DNA from 3 places in the Brucella sp. LJL56 genome. Region 3 is predicted to be linked to each of the others. Evidence: predicted binding sites of a transcription regulator. Region 3 holds the regulator's gene; each other region holds the start of a gene.

Region 1 (3,600 bases), 1.4 Mb from region 3:
TTCCAGCAATGTCAAGGCGCGAATATCCCCAGTTTCGCGATAGAGAGGATGGCCAAAGAAGTGGAATTGTATACCTTGCCTGAGCTGGTCCTTGATTGCCGCGTCCGCCCCCATTTGTCGCGTCTGCGCAACAATAGCTGTTGCCGCGGTGGCAGCGCGTCCATGTCGTGGGCCGATCAATGTTGATAATCCGGCAAGAACTGCCGCGGAAAGCGGCGCTCCTGTCGATGCAGCAACGCGCGTGGCGAATGCCGATGCATTCAATTCATGGTCTGCGAGAAGCACCAGAACACGTCGGATCACATCGCTAGCTTGCGGCTTTTTCCAGGTTAAAGCGATGCGCTCATGCATTGGAATATTGGATGAAGGAACGCCAAGAACGGTATCGTGGAATAGCTGCAATAAACCGAAAGCTTCCCGTTGCAGGACCGCTGTGGAGCGTCCAGAACTAGGCAGATCATTCGCAGCGCGAACTCCGAAAACAGTAAAAAGCCGCTCCAGTGGCGCGTTACTGGTCTGGCAGTTGTCAAGATTCACGTTGGTGTAACCGCCGCTAATACTGTCAAAATTCATCTGCCACAGCAATGCAGCCACATCTTCCAGTGTAGCTGTTTCCGACAGTTCGGCGGCGTCACAGCCGCGATAGAGCAGGCGGCCATCGATAATGGTCGAAATGCCCGAACGCATGATCGGAAGGCCCCAACGAATGGTATCGGCGGCTACAACACTGTCTCTCTTGCGACCTGGGCGTCTACCAGCCAGACCATGGACATCCTCCGATCTGTAGAGGCTGCGTCTGGGATCATCAGGCAATGGCTTGGAACGGATGCGGCCACGACTCACATTTGCGTAAAGAGTCTGGGGTTTTGTCTGAAGAACGGCAAGAGCCTCTTCCGTTGTCAGCCAGTCCATTATTGCCCCCTACATTGATCGATTTCATCAAGATTGACGTCAACTATACTTGAATTCAATGTCGTTAGGCAAACAAGGAGAATTGTCATGAATAGCGGACTTGAAGATGTGATTGCTGCCGAAACCGTGTTGTCTGACGTCGATGGTCTTGCGGGCAGACTGGTCATACGCGGTCGGTCGCTGGACGATCTGGTTCCGCAAAGCAGCGTTGAAGACGGGATTGAGCTTTTATGGGACGGGTTTTTTAAGGATTTGCCGAGAGGTGCAGAACTTCAGAAGGCGCTTGGTGAAGCACGCGTACAGGTATTCCCTCATACGGAGGCGCTTGATGACACATTGATGGAGCTGCCGCCTATAGAAGCACTTCGTGCGTTGATGGCCCGCATTCCTGATGAAAACGATCTGGCCGCGGCCTTGCATTTGATGGCAGCGCCGGCGGTCTTCACGACAGCCATTTTACGCGCGAATAAGGGACGTCCTCCCGTTCACCCTGACCCGACGCTGCCTCATAGCGCGGACATTCTTCGCATGATGAATGCGGGAATGCCTGATGAAGCGGAAGTTGCAGGGCTAAACACTTATCTCATGACGGTTTCCGACCACGGATTGAACGCTTCGACCTTCGCTGCGCGCGTCGTGGCATCGACACAGGCCGGATTGACCTCTTCTATGCTTGCCGCGATCAGTGCGTTAAAAGGACCTTTGCATGGTGGTGCCCCTGGACCGGTGCTCGATATGCTGGATGCTATTGGCAGACCAGCTAACGCCGAACGGTGGCTTGAATCAGCCGTTGCCAATGGAGAAAGGCTGATGGGGTTCGGTCACCGGGTCTACCGCGTACGTGACCCACGCGCCGATGCTTTGAAAGGTGCTTTGAGGCGCATCGAAACCCTTGGACATGAACGAGGAGAACACCGGGTTGAGTTGGCAGAAGCGGTGGAAAAGGCTGCCATCGCGGTTCTCAAACGTCACAAGCCCGATCGTTCTCTCGAAACCAATGTTGAATTCTATACCGCACTGTTGCTTGAACAATTAGGTTTTCCCCGCGAAGCGTTCACCAGTGTTTTCGCTATGGGAAGAACCATGGGCTGGGTGGCGCACTGTCGCGAACAGATGGCGACGAACAAGCTTATTCGTCCGCAATCACGCTATGTTGGCCCAAAAGCGGAGCTCGTCGCGCAAAGTGGAGGTCAATAGAGGCGCGGACACCGCTTTCCGCGCCTTAAAGCGAACCGTCATATCTCTGTGACATGAATCGGGTTTTCTGCGCTCAGATCAGGTTGCCATTGAAGGGGACAACCAAATGAGCACCGACGCTCCGCAGTCCAGAAAACTCCGAACCCTTTTCATTTCGGATGTGCATCTCGGGTCCAAGGCCGCACAGGCCGAGCTGCTTCTGGATTTTCTCCGTTATCATGAAGCCGAGACGATCTATCTGGTGGGGGATATTGTTGACGGCTGGCGTCTACGACGCAATTGGCATTGGCCTCAGGAACATAATGATGTGGTCCAGAAGCTGCTTCGCAAGAGCCGTAAGGGTGCCAACATCATCTACATCGCCGGTAACCACGACGAGTTCCTGCGGAATTTCCAAGGGACGCATTTCGGCGGCATCGAAGTGATGAATCGTGCGATTCATGAGGCTGCGGACGGTCGCAAGTTTCTCGTTATTCACGGCGATCAGTTCGATGTAGTCGTGCGCAATGCCCGCTTCATCGCTTATCTGGGCGATTGGGCGTACGATACGGCTATCTGGATAAATACGGTTATGAGCCGTGTTCGCGCCCTTTTCGGTCTGCGCTACTGGTCATTTTCAGCCTGGGCGAAATTCCGGGTCAAGAAGGCGGTCAATTTTATTGGTCAGTTCGAGAATGTGGTTTCCGAAGAAGCGCAGCGTATCGGAGTTGACGGTGTGATCTGCGGTCATATCCATCATGCCACGATCGAGAGCATGAATGGCGTCGAGTACATCAATACCGGCGACTGGGTGGAAAGCTGCACAGCCGTGATTGAACATTTTGATGGCCGGATGGAGCTTATCGAATGGACAGAACGCCGTGATCGCCGCTCAACGACAGGGAACATCAACACCGATAGCGAAGAGCACGAGGAGGGCAGGGTGATTAAGCTGCCTCGACCAGTTCGCGAACTGGCGACCTTCCGCTGATGAAGAAAATTGTCATCGTAACCGACGCCTGGCATCCGCAAGTCAACGGTGTCGTACGCACGCTGACCAAATGCTCTGATCTGATGATTGAACGCGGGTACGAGGTCAAGATCGTATCGCCGCTCGACTATCGATCTGTACCCTGTCCGACATATCCGGAAATCCGGCTCGCCTTGACGACGCCAGGCGCGCTTAAACGGCGCCTAACGGCAATGCGGCCGGATTATGTGCATATTGCAACTGAAGGGCCGCTTGGGTTCATGGCGCGGCGCGCTTGCCTGAAAATGAGATGGTCCTTCACTACAAGCTTTCACACGCGGTTTCCAGAGTATCTGCAAGAACGATTTCCTATTCCGCCACGCTGGACCTATGCATTCCTGCGGCGTTTCCACAATGCGGCTGAGCACACACTGGTGCCGACCCAATCCATTCTGGATGATCTCAAAGTCCGTGGTTTTACCCGGCTCGATCTCTGGACGCGGGGCGTGGATCGCACACTTTTTTATCCTCGTCCGGAAGTG
Region 2 (3,600 bases), 230 kb from region 3:
CAATCCTCAATCAGGCGGGCGAGCGCTCTCTGGTGATCCTCGATGAGATCGGGCGCGGTACAGCGACGTTCGACGGATTGTCCATTGCCTGGGCGGCGGTCGAATATCTGCATGAGAAGAACCGTTGCCGTGCGCTGTTTGCCACGCATTTCCATGAAATGACGGCGCTTTCAGAAAAGCTCGAGCGGCTTTCCAATGTCACCATGCGGGTCAAGGAATGGGACAACGATGTCGTCTTCCTGCATGAAGTGGCGAAAGGTGCCGCCGACCGTTCCTATGGCGTTCAGGTGGCGCGTTTGGCGGGGTTGCCTGAAGCGGTTGTCAATCGCGCGCGCGATGTGTTGCATCAGCTTGAAGCAGGCGAAACCTCCGGCAAGGCAGACAAGCTGATCGATGATTTGCCACTGTTCTCCGTCGTCTTGCAGCAGGAAAAGCCGAAACCGCAGGTTCAGGCGAAAGATAGTGAACTGGCCAAGGCTGTCTCCGCAATCAGTCCGGATGAACTGACCCCACGGGAAGCGCTGGACCTGATCTACAAGTTGAAGGAACTGGCTGGCAGGGCGTGAAACTAAAAAGGCGAAACAGATGTTTCGCCTTTTTGCTTACACAAAACGGTTCGCTTCCGCGCCGTAATAGGTGATGTAGCGGCTGGAAATGCGCTCGATCGGCAAGATGATGAACACATCGGTCGTGCCGAATGCCTCGTCAATCACCGCGCCATCACCGATCATCGCGCCAAGACGCAGATAGCCTTTCACCAAAGGCGGCATCGAGAACAATGCAACCTTGTTGTTGATGGCTTCCTTCGGCATCAGGTCCATGGCCTGATAGCGATTGGGCAAGGCGCGCACGTCCCAGTCGTCCGTGGCACGGCAGTTGTGATGGAGGAACGACAGGCCGAGCGCGTGCGCTGCAGGCACAGCGCCGTGGAATGAAGCGCAGCCGAACATCACATCGATGGAATGGCGGCGGCAATAGGCCCAGGCACCTTGCCAAAGAAGCTCGACAGTGCGCTTGGAGCGGTATTCCGCCTTCACGCAGGAGCGTCCCAGTTCAAGCAGGCGGAGGTTGGGGCGCGAAAGGGCCAGACGCTGCACGTCATATTCGTCGGCAGAATAGAAACCGAGCGCCTTTTCCGCCTGATCGCTGCGCATCAGACGATAGGTGCCGACAATCTGCTGGTGCTCCGGCACGGGCAGGGCGGTGTCGTAAACGAGCAAATGATCGCAAATAGCGTCGAAGCGGTCGGCGTCGCGAAGCTCGACCGCTTCAATGCTTTCCCGGCGCGCGCCCATTTCGTCAAAGAAGACACGGAAACGCAGTTCCTGCGCGGCCTCGATAGCCTCGCTTGAGTTTGCAAGCCGTACTTCCAGCGATCCGATGCGCCCCAGAACGATGGGGTCGCCGTTGGACGCGAACAGCGCCTGTTGTGCTTCTAAGCCTGACATGACCGTATCATCAATGATTTGCTGGTCCATTCCAAGCAGTACTGTCATGATGATGGCTCCTGATTTGTCTATTCACGTATTCCTGAACGGCTTTCCCACTGATATTTCAGCGAGAGCTAACCAATTCCAATCCTCGTTCAGTCGATTGCATGGACAAGGTGTCCAGTTCGACCGAAGCAGTACAGATTCAGTGCTACGCGACGATGACAGAAGCATGTCACCAATGTGTCAATTCGGATGACTGGACCTTATCCTCTTCAAAAAGCTTTTAATTTTAAGAGATCAAATTATGCGAAAGGCAGAAACTGTTCAACCCGGTGGGTTAGCGGGCAGCCCGTTCGCGCCGCCAGCCAAGGAATTCCTCCAGAATTATGAGGCCGGCACCGATGGTAATGAACGTGTCGGCGAGGTTGAAAACCGCGAACGACCAGGTCGGCAGGTGGAACAGAATATAATCCACGACGTAACCGTGCATCACGCGATCGATAAGGTTGCCGATGGCACCGCCGACGACGAGTGCAAAGCCGTAGCGTGCGAAGATGCGGTCCGGCGCGTTGGTCCACCACAGATAAAGCACGAACAAAATAACTGCGGCGGTAATTGCGACCAGTCCCCAGTCATGCAGCCATGCCAGCATGGAAAAGGCGATGCCTTCATTGTGCGTGCGGAACAGCGCGAGGAACGGAAGCAAGTCGATCTGCTGGCCGTAGCCCATCCGTGTTTCCACCAGATGTTTGACGCCCTGGTCGATCAATACGGCAAGAATGACGACGAAAAGTGAGGACCAGACCGCGTGCCGCTTCATCCGGAAGTCCTTTCATCGAGCGTGAGGGCGTCGCGACGAATTTCGTAGAGCATGACCCCGGTGGCAATTGCGAGATTGAGAGAATCTGCACGACCGGCCTGCGGAATGCGCGCGAGCTTGCCGCAGGTGTCGGCAAGGCTGTCAGGAAGCCCCTGCTGTTCGTTGCCCATCATCAGCACAACCGGTTTGTTGGCATAGGGAATGGTGCGATAGTCGACAGCACCTTTCAGATGGGTGCCGACAACAAGGCCGGAAAAGCCTTTGCGCCAGTTGAGGAAATCGGCTTCCGTTACCTTGTAGAGCGGCATGGAAAAGACCGAGCCCATCGTGGCGCGCACGGTTTCCAGCGAATAGGGATCGGTGGTGTCGCCGATCAGAATGACGCCCTTGGCGCCGACCGCATCGGCGGTGCGGATGACTGTACCCAGATTACCGGGGTCGCGCACGCGGTCCAGCGCAATATAGACGTCATTGTTCTTCGGCTTGAGGCTTGCAAGAGGGCGATACTGCTGTTCGAAAACGCCGACAACCACCTGCGGATTGTCGCGGCGGGTGATGGCAGCCATGATTTTTTCGGTTACTTCCAGTACCAGCCCGCCCTTGGCGAAGGTGCGGGCGGCGACCTGTTCGACCAGTTTGTTGCCTTTGCCGGATTTGGCGAAAACCAGCGTCTTGATGCGCCAATCCTGTTCCAGCGCATCGATAACCAGCTTCAGCCCTTCGGCCAGAAATACGCCCTGCTGGTCGCGGAATTTTTTCAGCGCCAGCGAGCGAAGGTCTTTCACGATCGGGTTGGTGAGGCTGGTGACTTCCTTCACCTGACCCACTTTGGAATATTCGGCACGAGAGCCGCCTTTGGAAAAATCGTCGTCACGGCTCATTTTGCTACCCAGCGGCTGAACATGGATGTGGAAAGCGCGCGCCCGCCCGTCTGATCGTTGGAACGTTCGCGCAGAATAAGTTCGCCCGATTCGACGGTGCCGCCAAGGCCGGTGAAACGGTCGCGCATCAGTTCGTGAATGGCGAAGAAAGAGGCGCGGATCGAATAGGCAGTCAGGATGACGGCCAGTGGTTTTGGCGTCAGGATGGACCGACATGTATCGACCATCGCGGGCAAATGTTCGAACAACTGCCAGACTTCACCGCTCGGACCACGCCCATAGGCAGGTGGATCAAGCAGGATAATGTCGTAGAAGCTGCCGCGCCTCTCCTCGCGCTGCACGAATTTCATCGCATCTTCGCAGATCCAGCGGATCGGCTTATCGGAAAGCCCGGCCATTTCCTGATTTTCACGCGCCCAGAGAATAGCTTTCTTGGATGCGTCCACATGGGTCACTTCCGCGCCTG
Region 3 (3,600 bases):
CACGGTCTGGCCCGTACCAAGGCCGATCTGGAGGAAATCGTCGTGACGAGCCTGCAGAAGGCGAGCTTGTTCGAGGAAGTGAAGGATCGTCTGCACGATGCGGGCACTGGCCTTTCCGGCGGCCAGCAGCAGCGCCTCTGCATTGCGCGCGCGATTGCAGTGAGCCCGGAAGTCATCCTCATGGACGAACCGTGCTCGGCGCTCGACCCGATTGCTACCGCCAAGGTGGAGGAGCTGATCGACGAACTGCGCCAGAACTATACGATCGTGATCGTCACCCACTCCATGCAGCAGGCCGCCCGCGTTTCGCAGCGCACTGCCATGTTCCATCTCGGCAATCTGGTCGAAGTGGGCGACACGGAAACCATGTTCACCGCACCCACCGAAAAGCGCACGCAGGACTACATTACCGGACGTTTCGGCTAATCCGGAACTGCGCTCAAACAGATAGACAGTGCGGCTTCCCCGCAATTTATATTACGAGGTCTACTATGCCGTCTCAGCATACCGTTCGCTCCTACGATGAGGAATTGAAGTTTCTCACCCATAAGATCGCCGAAATGGGCGGACATGCGGAACGTATGGTCGAGCAGTCGGTCGCCGCTATCGTCAATGCGGACAATGCGCTTGCACAACGCGTTATCTCCGACGATCTCATCCTCGATGCCAGTGAGCGCGAGATTGACGATAAGGCCGTGATGATCATTGCCAAGCGTCAGCCCATGGCTGTGGACCTGCGTGAAATCATCGGCTCGATCCGCATCTCCGCCGATCTGGAGCGCGTCGGCGATCTGGGCAAGAACATTGCCAAGCGCGTGGCTGCCGTTTCTGAATCACGCCAGCCGGTAAAGCTTTATCGCGGTCTTGAAACCCTGGCCGAACTGGCGCTGACCCAGCTCAAGGATGTGCTCGACGCCTATGCGTCGCGCTCGGTGCAGCAGATCAATGTCGTTCGCGATCGCGATGACGAGATTGACGCCATGTACACGTCACTGTTCCGCGAACTGCTTACCTACATGATGGAGGATCCGCGCAATATTTCCGCCTGCACGCATCTTCTGTTCTGCGCGAAGAATATCGAGCGCATCGGCGATCACGCGACCAACATCGCGGAGACCGTCTATTACATCGTGACCGGCCTGCAAATGCCGGCCGAACGACCCAAGGAAGACCTGAGCCACGGCATAGTCGTGGATGAGGCGCGTAAACCCTGAACCACAGCCGGCCGAACTTCGGTCCGGCGTTTGAGAATGAGTGAATAGCGCGGCGGCACGCGGTCGATTGGGGGATTGTATCCACCGCCCGCCGAATTTGGATAGGGAAATACTGGATGTCACAGGCACCCAAAATCGCTGTGGTAGAAGACGAAGAGGCGCTGAGCGTTCTGCTTCGCTACAATCTCGAGGCAGAGGGCTACCAGGTCGATACGATGCTGCGCGGCGACGAGGCCGAAATCGCCTTGCGCGAGAACGTGCCGGATCTGCTCATTCTGGACTGGATGCTGCCGGGCGTATCGGGCATCGAGCTTTGCCGCCGCCTGCGTCAATGGCCCGAAACGGAGCGTCTGCCGATCATCATGCTGACGGCGCGCGGCGAGGAAAGCGAACGTGTTCGCGGCTTGAGTGTCGGCGCGGACGATTATGTCGTGAAGCCATTTTCGACGCCGGAACTTCTGGCGCGCGTCAAGGCGATGCTGCGCCGGTCCAATCCAAGCATTCTTTCTCACGTGCTGAAAGTGGGCGATCTTGTTCTCGATCGCCAGCAGCATCGTGTCTATCGCAAGGAAAAGGAAGTTCGCCTTGGGCCGACGGAATTCCGCCTGCTCGAATATTTCATGATGTCGCCTGGTCGTGTTTTCTCGCGAAGCCAGCTTCTCGATGGGGTCTGGGGACCGGATATCTATGTGGACGATCGCACTGTGGACGTTCATGTCGGACGGTTGCGCAAGGCAATCAATGTCGGTCGCGCACTTGATCTGATCCGCACGGTCCGCGGCGCCGGTTATTCTTTCGGCTGATCGACTCTGTCATCCACAGTTTCAGGAATTGAACTTATCCGGTCCGTCACGGCTCTCGTGGTGGACCGTTTTTGCTTGCGGCGAAGCGTTGTGAAGCGCAGATCGGGCTCGTCCGATTCGCATTGGGACGGTCGAAACAGGCGTTGAAAGCCCGATCTCACGCGATGTTACACATCTGTTTCCAAAGTTGACATGGAGCAACGGAACCTCTCTGTGAACAGAAATTCCGTAGATCATTTGAAACACCACGAATGTGCTTGCAAAAACTGCGCAAGCAAAAGCGAATTAAGGCAGCGATATGGCGTGTATTGCGAGACTTTGAATCTCATTAAATCAATATCTTATCTGAATTGATAGGTCATGTTAAGGAATTGTTAATATATTTAAAGGGCTTGTGAGCATATTCGCATTCTCGATTCGGAATTGTTTTAGGGCTTTTTAGCCGCCTTCAGCATTGTTGGGATTTGACCCTTCGCCTTTTTTTGGCCTAAAAATTCCAAAACCTTGAATTCGATTGAGCGACAGTAGGGCGTGTGATTTTGATCTTCGTCCTCTTTGACTTGCACCGCAGTCGAACGTTCGAGCGCATCGTTCCAGATGTGTTTGCCTGAACGGATGACTGGATCAGTTAAGGGTCCTAATATGAGACTGAGCCATTGACGCGCGCCGCGAAGTGGAAATTGCCCGTTCTTATCGGGCTGGTGGTTGCGCCTTTCGTGGTGACCGGTTGCACGACGACCGGAACCTCGGGAAAAGCCAATTCGGAAAAGACGGCGGCAAGCCACGTCAAGACCGTCAATGGCGTGAAGACCTATACCTACACCGCACGGGACAAGAATTGTCTTGAGCGCGCGATGTTCTTCGAATCCAACCGTTCGAGTTCCGATGGCCTTCTGGCTGTCGGCACGGTCGTCATGAACCGCCTCGCATCGGGCCGTTATCCGGATACGATTTGTGGTGTCGTCGGTCAGAAGAACCAGTTTGCACCTGGTGTTCTTTCACGCCAAATGAATTCCAAAGCGCTACCGGACGTTCAGGCCGCCGCCGCCGCAGTCCTCAAAGGAGAACGGCATCCAAAGTTGAAGAATGCCATGTTCTTCCACACGGCTGGTCTGAAATTCCCCTATAACAACATGCACTATGTGCTCGTTGCGGGTGGCAATTCCTTCTACGAGAAGCGTAATCGCGACGGCTCGCTGCAAAGTCCGGTTCCGCAGGAACCCTACAATCTTGCTCTGGCCTATTCGCCGCAATCGCCGTCGCTTCCGCAGGATCCGTCCTATGATGTGACCCTGCCGCAGACCGGTCCGATTCCAGGTACGGAACCGACCGTTCAGGTGGCACTCGCGGAAGCTGTAAAGGCTCAAAGCGTCGAACAGAATGTCGGTGCTGGTCCGCAGGCTCGTGGCGACCGTCTGGCGCGCCATCGCGGTGTTGCTGCGCCTCAACAGGAGCAGCCGGTGCAGATGGCCTCCTACCAGTCGCAATTCGATACGACTGCTCCGCAGGCGACATCGCTCGGCTATGCCCCTGCAAGCCAGAAGCAGGTTGACGCCATCGGCGCGCTCCTTCTGTCCCAGGAC

The links. The regulator PhoB, encoded in region 3, activates phosphate uptake and scavenging genes when phosphate is short. The targets are predictions, from matches to a motif close to TGTCATNNANCTGTCAT.
Positions count from the first base shown of each region.
Region 1: the regulator PhoB is predicted to act here: its motif matches at 2,146-2,162, upstream of ACYSN1_RS00835 (UDP-2,3-diacylglucosamine diphosphatase).
Region 2: the regulator PhoB is predicted to act here: its motif matches at 1,664-1,680, upstream of olsB (l-ornithine N(alpha)-acyltransferase).

Region 1 covers NZ_JBTXLQ010000001.1:160,841-164,440, forward strand. Annotated here, with positions in the region: gene ACYSN1_RS00825 (citrate synthase) at 1-912, opposite strand, end outside; gene ACYSN1_RS00830 (citrate synthase/methylcitrate synthase) at 1,000-2,109, shown strand; gene ACYSN1_RS00835 (UDP-2,3-diacylglucosamine diphosphatase) at 2,216-3,079, shown strand; gene ACYSN1_RS00840 (glycosyltransferase family 4 protein) at 3,079-3,600, shown strand, end outside.
Region 2 covers NZ_JBTXLQ010000001.1:1,290,608-1,294,207, reverse strand. Annotated here, with positions in the region: gene mutS (DNA mismatch repair protein MutS) at 1-566, shown strand, start outside; gene olsB (l-ornithine N(alpha)-acyltransferase) at 603-1,496, opposite strand; gene lspA (signal peptidase II) at 1,771-2,253, opposite strand; gene ACYSN1_RS06265 (TrmH family RNA methyltransferase) at 2,250-3,134, opposite strand; gene ACYSN1_RS06260 (class I SAM-dependent methyltransferase) at 3,131-3,600, opposite strand, start outside.
Region 3 covers NZ_JBTXLQ010000001.1:1,521,405-1,525,004, reverse strand. Annotated here, with positions in the region: gene pstB (phosphate ABC transporter ATP-binding protein PstB) at 1-426, shown strand, start outside; gene phoU (phosphate signaling complex protein PhoU) at 492-1,214, shown strand; gene phoB (phosphate regulon transcriptional regulator PhoB) at 1,331-2,017, shown strand; gene ACYSN1_RS07310 (cell wall hydrolase) at 2,674-3,600, shown strand, end outside.